DNA from 3 places in the Sphingomonas adhaesiva genome. Region 2 is predicted to be linked to each of the others. Evidence: predicted binding sites of a transcription regulator. Region 2 holds the regulator's gene; each other region holds the start of a gene.
What was found. Region 2 encodes LexA, which represses DNA repair genes until DNA is damaged. Its sites were predicted from a motif close to GTTCCNCNCTTGTTCT; they were not measured.
Positions count from the first base shown of each region.

Region 1 (5,150 bases), 140 kb from region 2:
GCTGCAAGCCGTGCCCGCTCGCCACCGACGCGCCCGCCACGCCCGACGACAGGATATGCGTCGTCGACACCGGCAGGCCGAAGCGGTCCGCGGCCAGGATCGTGCCCGCCGCCACCAGTTCGGCGGAGGCGCCCATGGCATAGGTCATGTGCTGCTTGCCGATCTTCTCGCCCACGGTGACGACGATCCGCTTCCAGCCGACCATCGTTCCCAGCCCCAGCGCCAGCGCGACCGCGACCTTGACCCACAGCGGAATGAACCGCGTGCCGGCCTCCAGCTTGCCGCGATAGGCCTGTAGCGTCGACTGCTCGGCATCGCTCAGGTGCGCCGACGGTGCCTTGGCGATCGCGCGGGTCGCCTCCAGCACCAGATACATGTCGTTGCGGATGTTGGGCGCGGCCGCCGCCGGCACCCGGCTGAACGCGCCATAGCCCGCGACCTGTCGCGACACCTCGCCCGATACCGCCACCACCGCGCTATAGGCGGCGGGCGTCGTCGTGGCGCGCTGCTCCAACGCCTTCGCCAGCGTGTCGCGCGCCGCGGGCAGCGGCATGTCGATCGCCCCGTGGCGGCGCAGCACGCCCGCCGCCGCCTCCGCGCTCGCGACGAAGGCGGGCGTCTGGCTGGCCGGCAGCGTGCGGTTGAGCGCATAGGCGGTGGGCGCGCAGCCGATCAGGATCAGCATGATGAGGCCCATGCCCTTCTGCCCGTCGTTCGACCCGTGGCTGAACGACACCGCGGTGCACGTGAAGATCAGCAGCGCCCGGATACCCCTGGGCGGCGGCGTATCGCCCTTCGGCGCCTGCGTCAGCCTGGGATTGCGGGTGACGATACGCAGCACGACCAGCAGCAGCGCGGCGGCGCAGAAACCGATCACCGGCGCCATCAGCAGCCCCGACAGCACCTTCGTCGCCTGGCTCCAGTCGACGCCCGCCGCACCGCCGCTCGCGCTGTTGATGAGCTGGTTGGCGAGGCCGACGCCCAGCACCGATCCGATCAGCGTGTGGCTGGAGCTGTTGGGCAGCCCGACGTACCAGGTGGCCAGGTTCCACAGCACCGCCGCCAGCAGCAGCGCGAAGATCATCGCGAAGCCCGCGCCCGATCCGACGTTCAGGATCAGGTTCACCGGCAGCAGCGTGACGATCGAATAGGCGACCGCGCCCGACGACAGCATCACGCCCAGGAAGTTGAAGAACCCCGACCACACGACCGCGAAATGCGCGGGCATGGCGTTGGTGTAGATCACCGTCGCCACCGCATTGGCGGTATCGTGAAAGCCGTTCACGAACTCGAAGCCGAGCGCAATCACCAGCGCGAGCGCGAGGAACAGGAACACCCCGCCCGCCATCTGCTCGCCCACCTGGCGCACGTCGCTGATGACGCTGCCCACCGCGAAGCCGAAGCCGAGCGCGACCACGGCGATGAAGACCCAGCGCGCCACCGGATTCGGGGGCGAATCGAACCGGCGGGCGGCGGCGGACGGCTCCGAAGGAATCGCCGCAAGGACATCAGCTGTCATGATGATCGCCCATTGCCGCTACGCGTGACGCTTTCATGACATATGTTACCAGTCCGCCGCCTCGCGCTTGTCAACACGGCACGCGACGATCGGCTCCCCGGCCGCGGCGGAGCGGTGTCGCGCAACGCGCCCGCCGGGTGCCGCGACCGCCATCGCCGTCCCGCGCGCGCGCCCGGACCGCGCGATCCTGCGACGATCGCGCGAAACAATCCGGGCCCGTGGCCATGTCCGAAGGGGCGCGGGCGGCGCTTGCGCCGGATACCCGCCGGCGCCCGCCCGCGTCAGCGCGCCAGCGCCGCCGCCATCAGCGGCACGACCGTGTTCAGCGCCTTCATCGGACGGATCATCACCTTGAACGAGACGATCCGTCCGTCCTCGTCCCAGCCGATGATGTCCACGCCGTCCACCTTGATCGCGTCGCCGATCGTGCAGGTGAACTCCAGCACCGCCGAGCGCTCCGCGCGCCATTCGCCGACGTAGGTGAAATCGTCGCCGCCCAGCACTTCGGCCGCGGCGGAGAGATATTTCATCGTCACGGCCTTGCCGACCTGCGGCGTATGGACCGCCGGGCTGTGGAAGACGACGTCCTCGGCCAGCAGCGCCGCGAGCGTGTCGGCGGACGGCGCGTGCATGTAATCGTGCCACGCGGCGATCGGATCGGTCACGCCTCCATCCCCGGATAGGTCGCGAATTCCGGCAGGGTGGCGATGTCCCGCATCCACGGCAACCGCTCCTTCACCATGATATGCGCGCCCGGCGCATGATCCTGCGGCGCGTCGAGCGTGCCGGACTGGATATCGATCAGCCCCGGCAGCACCTGCTCGTTGCGATAGAACAGCCCCGTTCCGCACGCCGCGCAGAAATGCCGCGTCGCGCCCGGGGACGAAGCGTAGGCCGCGGGCTCGCCCTCGATCGTCACGTCCGCCTCGCGGAACGCGATCCACCCCGCCAGCGGCGCTCCCGACCAGCGTCGGCAGTCGCCGCAATGGCACAGCGCATGATGCTCCGCGGTACCCTGCGCGGTGTAGCGCACCGCCCCGCAATGGCACCCGCCCGTGATCGCCATCCTGAATCCTCCCTGCCGTTGCCGGAATGTTCCCACGCCCGCGCCGTTCTGGCAACCCTCGTCGTGTACGCACGGGGTTGCCGCCCCGGTCGCCGTTCCCTACCTGTTCGGTGGTGAACGACGTTATCGACCCGCCCTATCTCGCCAGCCTGAACCCGCCGCAGCGCCAGGCGGTGCTGACCACCGACGGCCCCGTCCTCGTGCTCGCCGGCGCCGGCACCGGCAAGACCGCGGCGCTGACCGCGCGCCTCGCGCACCTGCTCTACACCCGCAAGGCCTATCCGTCGGAGATCCTGAGCGTCACCTTCACCAACAAGGCCGCGCGCGAGATGCGCGAGCGGGTCGGGCGGCTGGTCGGCGACATGGTGGAGGGGATGCCGTGGCTCGGCACCTTCCACGCCATCGGGGCGAAGATGCTGCGCCGCCATGCCGAGCTGGTGGGTTTGCAGAGCAATTTCACGATCCTCGACACCGACGATCAGCTGCGCCTGCTCAAGCAGCTGGTGATCGCCGCGGACATCGACGAGAAGCGCTTCCCCGCGCGCAGCCTCGCCGGGCTGATCGACGAGTGGAAGAACAAGGGGCTGACCCCGCGCGAGATCGATGCGGGCGAGAGCGAGCGCTACGCCAACGGCCGCGGCGGCGAGCTGTACCAGCTTTATCAGGAGCGGTTGAGGGCGGTGAACGCCTGCGACTTCGGCGACCTGCTGCTCCACATGCTCACCATCCTGAAGACCGAGCGCGCGGTGCTGGAGCAGTATCAGCAGCGCTTCCGCTACATCATGGTCGACGAGTATCAGGACACCAATTCGGTCCAGTACCTGTGGCTGCGGCTGCTGGCGCAGGAGCGGCGCAACATCTGCTGCGTCGGCGACGACGACCAGTCGATCTATTCCTGGCGCGGCGCGCAGGTCGAGAATATCCTGAAGTTCGAGAAGGACTTCCCCGGCGCCACCGTCATCCGGCTGGAGCAGAACTACCGCTCCACCCCGCACATCCTCGCCGCCGCCTCGGGCGTGATCGCGAACAACGGCGGGCGGCTGGGCAAGGAATTGTGGACCGAGCTCGACGCGGGCGAGAAGGTGCGCGTGCTCGGCGTCTGGGACGGGCCCGAGGAGGCGCGGCGCGTCGGCGACGAGATCGAGGCGGCGCAGCGCAGCGGCACCAGCCTCGACGACGTCGCCATCCTCGTCCGCGCGCAACACCAGACCCGCGAGTTCGAGGATCGCTTCATCGCGATCGGCCTGCCCTACAAGATCGTCGGCGGTTTCCGCTTCTACGAACGCGCCGAGATCCGCGATGCGCTGGCGTACCTTCGCGTCGTCAACCAGCCCGCCGACGACCTCGCGTTCGAGCGCATCGTCAATACGCCCAAGCGCGGGCTCGGCGACAAGGCGATCGCGCGGCTGCACCAGCTGGCGCGTGGACAGGATATGCCGATGTCGATCGCCGCGGCGCGCATCCTCGACACCGACGAACTGACGCCGCAGGCGCGCAAGTCGCTCGGTCGCTTCGTCGGCGACATCGCGCGCTGGCGCGACATGGCGCGTGACCTGCCGCATGCCGAGCTGGCGCGGCAGATCCTCGACGAGAGCGGCTATACCGCGATGTGGCAGGCGGAGAAGTCGGCCGAGGCCGCGGGGCGGCTGGAGAACCTCTCCGAGCTGGTGCGCGCGATGGAGGAATATGACAGCCTCGGCGCATTCCTGGAACATGTCAGCCTCGTCATGGACAATGACGCCACGCGCGAGGATCCGAAGGTCACGATCATGACGATCCATGCCGCCAAGGGGCTGGAATTCGGCACCGTGTTCCTGGTCGGATGGGAGGAAGGCATCTTCCCGTCGCAGCGCGCGATCGATGAGGGGGGCACGCGCGCGCTGGAGGAGGAACGCCGCCTCGCCTATGTCGCGATCACCCGCGCCCGCCGCCGCGCGACGATCCTCCACGCCGCCAACCGCCGCATCTACGGCCAGTGGACCTCCTCGATCCCGTCGCGCTTCGTCGGCGAATTGCCGCCCGCCCATGTCGAGAGCGAGACGAGCATGTCGGGCGGCGAGAGCCTGTGGCGCGCCAACTGGTCGGAGCATGCCGATCCCTTCGCCAATGTCGCGCGCGGCGCGGGGCGCGGGCCCGGGTGGCAGCGCGCCGCGGGGACGCTCGGCAGCGCGGGGGGCAGCAAGCCCGGCGGCGAATGGACCAGCCGCACCTTCACGAAGGAGCCTGTCCGTGTGGTCGAGAGCCGCGCCTCCGCGGTCAGCCTGGGCAACAAGGGGCGCAGCGACCTGTCGACCGGCCAACGCGTGTTCCACCAGAAGTTCGGCTACGGCACGATCGCGGAGATCGAGGGCAACAAGCTCGAGATCGACTTCGAACAGGCCGGGCGCAAGCGCGTGATGGACAGTTTCGTCACCACCCCGTGAGGCGTTCCGCGAATACGCGCGTTGCCGCTGCATGTCCGAGACAGCCGAAAAATCCGATCCCCCGCTGTGGGAAAAGGTGAAGGAAGAGGTCACCGCCGGCACCAAAGGCGGCAGGAAGGGCCAATGGTCCGCGCGCAAGGCG
Region 1 is NZ_JAQIJT010000002.1:1,549,643-1,554,792, forward strand. Features, by position in the region: gene PGN23_RS13675 (inorganic phosphate transporter) at 1-1,519, opposite strand, end outside; gene PGN23_RS13680 (nuclear transport factor 2 family protein) at 1,801-2,184, opposite strand; gene PGN23_RS13685 (GFA family protein) at 2,181-2,585, opposite strand; gene PGN23_RS13690 (ATP-dependent helicase) at 2,699-5,008, shown strand; gene PGN23_RS13695 (hypothetical protein) at 5,040-5,150, shown strand, end outside.
Region 1: the regulator LexA is predicted to act here: its motif matches at 2,680-2,695, upstream of PGN23_RS13690 (ATP-dependent helicase).

Region 2 (5,150 bases):
GCAGCGATAGGCGTGCCCGCCCTCCACCATCGCGCGCGCCACCTCGGCATGCCGCTCCGCGCGCGCGAACTGGTAGACCTCCTCGCCGTCCCAATCGAGGCCCAGCCAGCGCATCCCCTCCAGGATCGCGTCGATCGCAGGCTGGGTCGAGCGCGCGCGATCGGTATCCTCGATCCGCAGCAGGAACGTGCCGCCGTGATGGCGCGCGAACAGCAGGTTGAACAGCGCGGTGCGCGCGCCGCCGATGTGCAGGAAGCCGGTGGGCGACGGCGCGAAGCGCGTCACGACGCGGCCGGTCTTGGGGGCCGTTGCGGTCGAAGGATTATCGGTTGCGCTCACGCGCGCATGCTCCCAGTCTGGAAAAACGCCATGGCCAGTATCGCCGCGCCCGCCCCTAGCAAAGCCGCGCGCGTGCGACAAACGGTGCGCGTCGCGCGCGATCGCTGCGAGCGCTGGCTGGAGGCGGAACGCGACCAGCTGGTGCTGTGGCTGCCCGTGATGCTCGGCGCGGGGGCGGCGGCGTGGTTCGTCCTTCCGCAGACGCGTGACTGGATCGTGGCGCTGCTGTGCGCGGCAGCGGTCGCGGCGGGGGCGATGGCGGCCGGACGCGGCGGTCGCGCCGCGGTGGCCGTGGCGACGGCGGCGGCGATGGTCGCGCTGGGCCTGACGCTCGCCTGGACCCGCGCCGAGCGTGTCGCCGCGCCCGTTCTCGCTCGGCCGGTGGTGGCGACGCTGTCGGGCCGTGTCGTTCGCATCGAGCCGTTGCCCGCCCGCGAGCTGACGCGCGTCACGCTCGACCGGCTGCGCTGGCAGGAGGCGCCCGATCCCGCCCCGGTCCGTATCCGCGTGAACCTGCCGAGCGATGTCACTCCCGCCGGGCTGACCGCGGGGGCGACGCTCGGCCTTCGCGCCCGCCTGATGCCGCCGCCCGCGCCCGCCGTGCCCGGCGCCTATGACTTCGCCCGCGTCGCGTGGTTCGACGGCATCGGCGCGACCGGGCGCGGCTTCGCCCCGATCGCGATCGTGTCGCCGGGCGCAAGCGACTCCGGCGTGCGGCAGCGGTTGACCACGCACATCCAGTCGCGCTTGCCCGGCAGCGCGGGCGGGATCGCCGCCGCGCTCGCCACCGGCGACACCGGCGCCATTGCCGAGGACGATGCGGAGGCGATGCGCCGCGCCGGCCTCGCGCACCTGCTGTCGGTCAGCGGGCTGCACATCACCGCCGCGGTCGGGATCGTCATGTGGCTCGCGATGCGGTTGCTGGCATTGTGGCCGCGGCTTGCGCTCACGGGACGCATTCCCCTGCTCGCCGCCGCGCTCGGGGCGCTCGCCGCGATCGGCTACACCTGGATCACGGGCGCACAGGTACCGACGATCCGCAGCTGCGTCGCGGCGCTGATGGTTCTGACCGCGCTGGCGCTGGGGCGCGAGGCGGTGACGCTGCGGCTGGTGGCGGTGGGCGCGCTGGTCGTGCTGCTGGTCTGGCCGGAGGCGATCGTCAGCCCCAGCTTCCAGCTGTCGTTCGCCGCGGTCACCGCGATCATCGCCCTCCACGAGCATCCGCGGGTCCGCGCGACGCTCCTCCCACGTGACGAGGGGTGGGCGCGAAAGCTCGCGCGGCACCTCGCCGCGCTGCTGCTGACGGGGGTCGTCGTCGAGGTCGCGCTGATGCCGATCGCGGCCTATCATTTTCACAAGGCGGGACTGTTCGGCGCGCTGGCCAATATCGTCGCGATCCCGCTGACGACGTTCGTCGTGATGCCCGCCGAAGCGATCGCGCTCCTGCTCGACGCCGTCGGGCTCGGCTGGCCGGCGTGGCGCGTGACCGAGGCCGCGACGAACCTGCTGCTGTGGATCGCGCGGACGGTCGCGGCCTTGCCCGGCGCGGTGACCGCGCTGCCGCAGATGCCGCCGGCGGCGTTCGGCCTGATGGTCGCGGGCGGTCTGTGGATTGCGCTGTGGCGCACGCGGTGGCGCCGCGCGGGGATCGTCCCGCTGGCCGCGGGGGCTGCCTGGGCCTTGCTGATCCCCGCCCCCGACCTGATCGTCAGCGGCGACGGGCGTCATCTGGCGTGGCGCGACGCCGCCGGGGGCCTCTCGATCCTGCGCGATCGCACCGGCGACTATATGCGCGACACGCTGGCGCAGGGTGCGGGCCTGGACGGCGAGCCGGCGCTGCTGTCCGACACGCCGGGCGCGCGCTGCAACCGCGACCTCTGCTCGATGGAGCGCGTCGCCGGCGACCGGCGCTGGCGGGTTCTGGCGACCCGCAGCGGCTATCTGATCCCGACGATGCTGCTGATCCCCCGATGTGCCGCCGCGGACGTGGTGGTCAGCGACCGGCGCCTGCCCCGCCGTTGTCGGGCGCGCTGGCTGACGCTCGATCGCACCGCACTGACGCGCACCGGAGGGATCGCGATCACCTTCGCCACCGCACGCGCGACGACCGTCAACACGGCCGGCGACGAACATCCGTGGCGACGCACGGAGATCGACTATCGCCCGTCGTCACCACGGCAAACGCCCGGCATCACGGCATCCCGCGCCGCTTCATCGCGGCATCCCGCTGGTGTGGCGCGTCCCCCCTCGCCCCCTCAATCGTAGCGACGCAGCAGACCCGCCAGCTTGCCCTGGACCCGCACCTGCGCGGGCGCGTAGCGTTGCGGATCGTAGGAGCGGTTCGCCGGGTCGAGCCGCACCATCGCGCCCTCCCGACGGAAATATTTGAGCGTGGCCTCGCTCTCCTCGATCAGTGCGACCACGATCTCCCCGTCGTGCGCCACGTCCTGCCGCCGGATCAGCGCATAGTCGCCGTCGAAGATTCCCGCCTCGACCATCGAATCGCCCGATACCTCCAGCGCGAAATGCTCGCCGCTGCCCAGCAGCGCCGCCGGTACCGGCAGGGTGGTCGACCCCTCGAACGCCTCGATCGGGACACCCGCGGCGATGCGGCCGTGGAGCGGGATTTCGATCACGTCGTTCGCGGGCTCGGGAACCGCGCGCCGGGGCGACGCCGCGACCGGCGCGCGCTTCGCATCGGCGCGCTCGGGCGACTTCAGCACCTCCAGCGCACGCGCGCGGTTCGGCAGGCGGCGCAGATACCCCCGCTCCTCCAGCGCGCTGATGAGGCGGTGGACACCGGACTTGCTCTTCAGCTCGAGCGCGTCCTTCATCTCCTCGAACGACGGCGAGACGCCGCTTTCGTTCAAGCGGTCCTGAATGAAGCAGATCAGCTCGTGCTGCTTTCGCGTCAGCATGTGCCTGTTCCCCTGAAGGTGCGAACGGATTGCGAACCTTTAAGGAACGATTGTGGTTGCGTCAAGCAAGCATCAGCACTTCCGCCGAGTCGCCAGCGCGCGCCGGCGCGGCTCCGGCGGGGCGCACGATCAGGCACGACGCGCGCGACAGCGTGCGCAGCATCGAACTGTCTTGAATCGCAGAGGCATAGGCGCGCCCGTCGCGCAGGACCGCGCGCAGATAGTCGGTACGCTCGTTGTTGGCGGGCAGATCCTCCCCCAGCACCGCGCGCGTCGTCACCGGATACGGATCGCGCGCGCCCGCCAGATGCGCCACCAGCGGCCGCACGAAGAGCAGCGCGGTGACGAACGCCGACACCGGATTGCCCGGCAGCCCGACCACCGCCATCCCGTCCGCGCGGCGACCCGCGAGCATCGGCTTGCCCGGGCGCAGCGCGATCCGCCAGAAGTCGAGCGTCACCCCCGCCCCCTCCAGCGCCGGCCGCACCAGATCATGGTCGCCCACCGACGCCCCGCCCGTCGTCACCAGCACGTCCGCCGCGACATCGGCGAAGGCGCGCGTCAGCACGTCCAGCCGGTCGGGCAATATTCCCAGATCGACGATCTCGACCGGCAGGGCCGCGAGCAGCGCGCGCAGCAGCAGCCGGTTCGACTCGGGCAGCGCATCCCCCGCCTCCCCGCCCGGCTCGACCAGCTCGTCCCCGGTCGCCGCCAGCGCGACGCGCACGCGGCGCGCGACCGTCACCCGCCCCGCCCCGCCGGTCGCCGCCACGGCCAGCCGCGCCGCGGTCAGCCGCTCGCCGGCCTCGACCAGCACGTCGCCCTGCGTGAAATCCAGCCCGCGCCGCCGCACGTTGCGCCCCGCATGCGCCGGCCCCTCCCCGTCCAGCGCCAGCAGGTCGCCGTCCCGACGCGCCTCCTCCTGCACCAGCACCGTATCCGCCCCGGCGGGCATCGCCGCGCCGGTGAAGATCCGCACCGCCTCACCCGCCGACACCGTGCCCGCGAACGCCGCGCCCGCGGCGCTTTCCCCGATCACTCGCAGCGATCCGCCGAGGTCCGCGAACCGCAGCGCATAGCCGTCCATCGCCGACAGATCGCACGACGGCTGCGTCCGCCGTGCCACGACCGGCACCAGCGACCAGCGCCCGATCGCCTCGATCAGCGACACCGTCTCCGCCGCCACGGGCGTCCCGAGCGCGAGGACGCGGGCCTGGGCCTCGGCAACGGGTAGAAGGGACATGGCGGGTCGATCGATCGTGGACGGGGTCCCGCCTTGCGGCGCGGCGCGTGGCGGATCAAGAGGCATGGATGGATCGCACGGGGAACACCATCATGGGATCGAAGGACAGCGCCTATACCCGCGCCCGGGTGCTCCGGCTCATCTACGCGCTGTGCCTCGCGGGCGCGACGTACAATCATGCGGCCGCGATCTACCGGCATGGCTGGCTGTGGGATTACGGCGGCTATCCGCGCGTCAGCACCACCTTCTGGACCGCGCTGGGCGTGCTCGATCCGCTGGCGATCGTCCTGCTGTTCGTCCGGCCGCGCTGGGGCGTGGCGATGACGGTCGCGATCATCGTCGCGGACGTGGCGCACAATCTGGTCATCGCGCACCTCTATTTCCCGCCGCTGCTGCGCGCGCTCGCGACGGTGCCCAGCCCCGCGATGCAGGTCGCCTTCATGATCTTCGTGCTGTTCACCTGCCGGATGGCGGCGCTGGTCCGCCCGCGCCGGGCGACCTAGTTCTCCGCGCGCCAGTCGCCCGAGCGCCCGCCGCGCTTTTCCAGCAGGCGCACCGCGGTGATCGTCATCGCCTTGTCGATCGCCTTGGCCATGTCGTAGATCGTGAGCAGCGCCACCGTCACCGCGGTCAGCGCCTCCATCTCGACC
Region 2 is NZ_JAQIJT010000002.1:1,407,138-1,412,287, forward strand. Features, by position in the region: gene gltX (glutamate--tRNA ligase) at 1-339, opposite strand, end outside; gene PGN23_RS12980 (ComEC/Rec2 family competence protein) at 370-2,604, shown strand; gene lexA (transcriptional repressor LexA) at 2,595-3,257, opposite strand; gene PGN23_RS12990 (molybdopterin molybdotransferase MoeA) at 3,319-4,500, opposite strand; gene PGN23_RS12995 (hypothetical protein) at 4,569-5,003, shown strand; gene moaC (cyclic pyranopterin monophosphate synthase MoaC) at 5,000-5,150, opposite strand, start outside.

Region 3 (5,150 bases), 390 kb from region 2:
CGCCAATCACTCCGCGACGCATCTGCTGCACGAGGCGCTGCGGCAGAAGCTGGGCGGCCATGTCGCGCAGAAGGGCTCGCTGGTCGCGCCGGAGCGGCTGCGCTTCGACGTATCGCACCCCCATGCGATGTCGGCGGAGGAGCTCGGCGTCGCGGAGGCCGCGGTCAACGCGCAGATCCGCGGCAACGGCAACGTCGAGACGCGGCTGATGACCCCCGACGACGCGATCGAGATGGGGGCGATGGCGCTCTTCGGCGAGAAATACGGCGACGAAGTCCGCGTCGTGTCGATGGGCAGCGAGGATGACGGCACGACCTATTCGATCGAGCTGTGCGGCGGAACGCATGTGAAGGCGCTGGGCGACATCGGCGTCTTCAAGATCGTCGGCGAAAGCGCGGTGTCGAGCGGGGTCCGGCGGGTCGAGGCGCTGACCGGCGAGGCGGCGCGGGCCTATCTGAACGCGCGCGACGAGAAGCTGCGCGAGGCCGCGGCGACGCTGAAGACCGCACCCGACGATGTGCCGGCGCGGGTCGCCGCGCTGGTCGAGGAGCGCCGGCGGCTGGAGCGCGAACTGGCCGAGGCGAAGAAGGCGCTGGCGCTGGGCGGCGGCGCCGGTGGCGCGGCGGCGCAGGGGCCCGAGACGGTGGCCGGCATCGCCTTTTCGGCGCAGGTTCTGGACGGCTTCGATGCCAAGGGGCTGCGCGGCGCGGTCGACGAGACGAAGGCGCGGATCGGATCGGGCGTCGCGATGCTGGTCGCGGTCAACGACGGCCGCGCCTCGGTCGCGGTCGGCGTGACCGACGATCTGGTCGCGCGGTTCAACGCGGTCGACCTGCTCAAGCGTGCCGTGGCCGCGCTGGGCGGGCAGGGCGGTGGTGGCCGTCCCGACATGGCGCAGGGCGGTGGCCCCGACGGGACCCGGGCGGCGGCGGCGGTCGATGCGGTGCGCGCGGGTCTGGAAGAAGTCGCCGCGGTCTAGAGCGTGATGACGTGATGTTGACCCATCGTGATTGTCCTGAGCCGTTCGTCGGCGAGGAGCGACGTGCAGCGCGGGCTGGTAGCCCGTGCCAGCGGCGCGACGTCGTCCGGCGGGCGGCTCAGGACAACCGCTTTGCGGCGGGCGGAATGTCGTTCGTGGCGTCGTCCCTCGTCAGTCACGGGGGCAAAGCCCCGTTCCCTCCTCGCTCCTATCCACGAACGACATTCCGCTCCGTCCCGACGGGTCAACATCACGTCATCACGCTCTAGCTGCGGTCCTGCGAAGATAGGAGCTCGGGGCCGGGTAGGACAATGCCCTACGCGACCGGCAACGTGGCCGTCCCTACTGGGGCTCGGCCTTCGCGAAACCCTCGCAAAAGCGCCTTTTCTGCGCCCCGGCGAAGGCCGGGACCCAGCATCGGTACGCTCGTATGATGCTGAAACCGGGTCCCAACTGTTCCTCGGCCTTTGCGGGACCCTTGCAAAACAGGTGCGACGGCACCGAGCCCACGCCGTGCTCCTGCGCAGGCAGGAGCCCAGGGCCCAGCACGTCACCGCCTTATGGGACCTGCATCCCTGGGCTCCTGCCTACGCAGGAGCACGGTGTAGCCCTTTTGCAGAGGTCCCACCTTCGCCGGTGAGGCGAAGATCGTTGGCGTCAACCGGATGTTTTCAGCCGCGCGGCAAATCAAGGCCGCGCAAGGCAGAGGAGCGGGCCCCGCGGCCCGCCCCCCATCCGGATCACTTCTTCTTCTTGGCCGGCGCCGCGGTATCGGTCGCCGCCGTGGCGGTCGCCTCCGTCGCGGCCGTCGCCGAGGCGGTCGGGGCGGTTGCCGCGGCGCCACCCATGGCGGCCTTCAGCTGATCCGCCGTCATCCCGAGGGTCACACCCTGCGGTCCGGGGCCGAACCCCGCGACCGGCAGCTTCGCGTCGCCCGAGGTCGTCGTCACCGTCACGAAGCTGGCGTCGGCCGACTTGATCGTGCCGAGCTGTGCCCCGCCGGTGCCGTAGACGGCGGCGCCGGGAACCAGCTTCGCCTTGAAATCGGCGCTGGCCTGCGCCTGCTGCTGGCTGGCGGCGGCCTCCAGCTGCGCCTTGGTCATGGCGAGAACCGGGCCCTTTTCGCCCTTGCCGAGCGAGGAGAGCGGGATCGCCGCCTTGACGGTGCCGGTATTCACCACGGCATTGGTGCCGTCGGTGGTATCGACGGTGCCGACGACCCCGCCCGAGGTGTCGTAGACGGTCGCCCCGACCGACACGCCGGCGCTGGCCTGTGCCGCGGGCGCGGCGGTTTGCGCCGATGCCAGCGCGGGCAGCGCAATGGTGGACGCGAGGGCGAAAACGGCAAAGCTCTTCACAGAGGATCTCCTTTTGTCGTTTGTTGATCTGCTGGGCAGGCCAACGGACCAGTAACGATCACGGTTCCCCGATAGTGCCCGCGCCAGTCTGCACGCTGCATGAACCGGCGGTACGTCAGCTTGATGTTCCCTTATCGTTCTTGGCTTGCTAAGGGGCGATATGGCAAAGATCCAGAAGCGTTTCGTGTGTCAGTCCTGCGGATCGGTAAGCCACCGCTGGCAGGGACAATGCGCGGACTGTGCGGAGTGGAACACGCTGGTGGAGGAGGCGAGCGCCGCGGCGACGCCGTTCCAGGCGCGGCACAACCTTCAGGGCGGCGGGCGCACCATCGCGATGATCGGCCTGGACGCGGAGGTCGCGCTGCCGCCGCGCACCGCCTTCGGGATCGCCGAGCTCGACCGCGCGCTGGGCGGCGGACTGGTGAGCGGATCGGCGACGCTGATCGGCGGCGATCCGGGAATTGGCAAGTCGACCCTGCTGTTGCAGGCAGCGGCCGCGCTGGCGCGGCAGGGGCACGACGTCGCCTATGTCTCCGGCGAGGAGGCTGCGGATCAGGTACGGCTGCGCGCACGGCGCCTGGGGCTGGGGGATGCGCCGGTGCGGCTCGCCTCGGCGACCTCGACCCGCGACATCCTGACGACCATGAGCATGGGCACACCGCCGCGGCTGCTGGTGATCGATTCGATCCAGACGATGCATTCCGATCTGATCGAGGGCGCCCCCGGGACCGTCAGCCAGGTGCGCGCGAGTGCGCAGGAGCTGATCCGCTTCGCCAAGGAGCGCGGCACCGCGGTGGTACTGGTCGGGCACGTGACCAAGGACGGGTCGATCGCGGGGCCGCGCGTGCTGGAGCATATGGTCGATACCGTGCTGAGCTTCGAGGGCGAGCGCAGCCATCAGTATCGTATCCTGCGCGCGATCAAGAACCGCTTCGGCGGCACCGACGAGATCGGCGTGTTCTCGATGGTGGCGGAGGGACTGGTGGAGGTGACCAACCCGTCGGCGCTGTTCCTGACGCAGCGTGACGAAGGGGTCACCGGCGCCACCGTCTTCCCCGCGCTGGAGGGCACGCGGCCGGTACTGGTCGAGATCCAGGCGCTGGTGGTGCGCGTCGCGAGCGGCGCGACCCCGCGGCGCTCGGTGGTCGGGTGGGATTCGGCCCGGCTGGCGATGATCCTGGCGGTGCTGGAGGCGCGCTGCGGGCTGAGTTTTTCGACCTGCGAGGTCTATCTGAACGTCGCCGGGGGCTACCGCGTGCAGGATCCGGCGGCGGATCTGGCGGTCGCGGCGGCGCTGGTGTCTGCGCTGAGCGAGCGGCCGGTGCCGGCCGACGCGGTCGCATTCGGCGAAATCGCGCTGTCGGGGGAGCTGCGTCCGGTCGCGCATGCGCCGCTGCGGCTCAAGGAAGCGGCGAAACTGGGGTTCGAGCGGGTTCTGCTGCCGGTGGCGGCCAGGGCGGAGGCCGACGCGATGCGGGTGTCGGCGTTCCGGACGCTGGGACAGTTCGTGGATCACATGCTGGGCCGCGGATGATATGCCGGCGGACACGGACGAAGTGAGGAGTTCGACATGAGTACATCCGTGGCACGTGTGCCGACCGCCTCGGCCAGCCGCTATCTCCAGCAGCTGGCCAAGCATTGGAGCCACAAGATGACGGTCACCTTTTCGGAAGAGGAGGGGCGGATCGCGTTTCCGAACGGATCGGTGCTGGAAATGCGGGCCGACAGCGCGACGCTCGACGTGGTGCTGACCGTGCCGGAGGGCGAGGACGTGTCCCGGATGCGCGAGGTGGTGGCGAGCCATCTCGACCGCTTTGCCTTCCGCGAGGCGCCGCTGACGTTCGACTGGCAGGAGGGATAAGAGGATCGTTTGGCAATTCCGCCGTTCCCCGGCGAAGGCGGGACCTTTGCAAAACTTCACCGTGCTCCTGCGAAGGCAGTTCCGCGTACAACGGCGGGCAAGGCGCGCGGAACCCTGGATGCCGGAACAAGGCTCTCCTGAGCTTGTCGAAGGGTCCGGCATGACGGGGGTGATTATGTGCGTTCCCAACAACCGTCATTCCCGCCTCCGCGGGGATGACGCGCCGACCTCAGCTTACGAAATCCCCAGATCACCCGGCCCGAACGCGTCCGGCAGCAGCTCCGACAACCGATAGCTCGCCACCGCTTCGCCCTCAGCGCCGGCGCAATGCACCGCCAGGTCGCGCCCGCCCAGCTGCGCCGCCTCGTTCAGCACCTGCCGGCAGCGGCCGCACGGGCGCACCGGATCGCTCCCGATGGCGCGCCCGTCGGCGTCCATCGCGCCGCCGATGACCCCCACCGCCACCACCTCGCGTAGCCGCCCCTGCGCGCTCACCGTCGCGATCGCGACCGTCTCCGCGCAGAGCGACAGGCCGTAGCTGGCATTCTCCACATTCGCGCCCGTGACGATGCTGCCGTCGCTCAGGAGCACCGCCGCCCCGACCGCGAAGCGCGAATAGGGTGCGTGCGCATGGACCGCAGCGGCGCGCGCGGCCTCGATCAATCGCATTGCCTCAGTCATTTCGCTGCCACGTCCCAGTTCACCGGCCCCTCGACCCCATCGACGCGGCGAATGTCGCTCGCGCGCCACATCCGCCAGCCCCGCGCACCGTAGGTCGGCGACAGGAAATTGCCGGTCGCCCACAGGCTGCGATGGAAGGATTCGGTCAGATGGTACTCCTTCTCCACGCTTTTCGTCACCTGCAGCAGCACGGGCTTGCCGGTGTGCGATTCGATCCGCTCGATCATGTCCTTCACCCCGTCGATCAAATGCCCACGGTCCGGGCGATCGG
Region 3 is NZ_JAQIJT010000002.1:1,017,709-1,022,858, forward strand. Features, by position in the region: gene alaS (alanine--tRNA ligase) at 1-979, shown strand, start outside; gene PGN23_RS11045 (hypothetical protein) at 1,720-2,337, opposite strand; gene radA (DNA repair protein RadA) at 2,498-3,871, shown strand; gene PGN23_RS11055 (DUF2218 domain-containing protein) at 3,908-4,198, shown strand; gene PGN23_RS11060 (cytidine deaminase) at 4,433-4,867, opposite strand; gene PGN23_RS11065 (GH25 family lysozyme) at 4,876-5,150, opposite strand, start outside.
Region 3: the regulator LexA is predicted to act here: its motif matches at 2,463-2,478, upstream of radA (DNA repair protein RadA).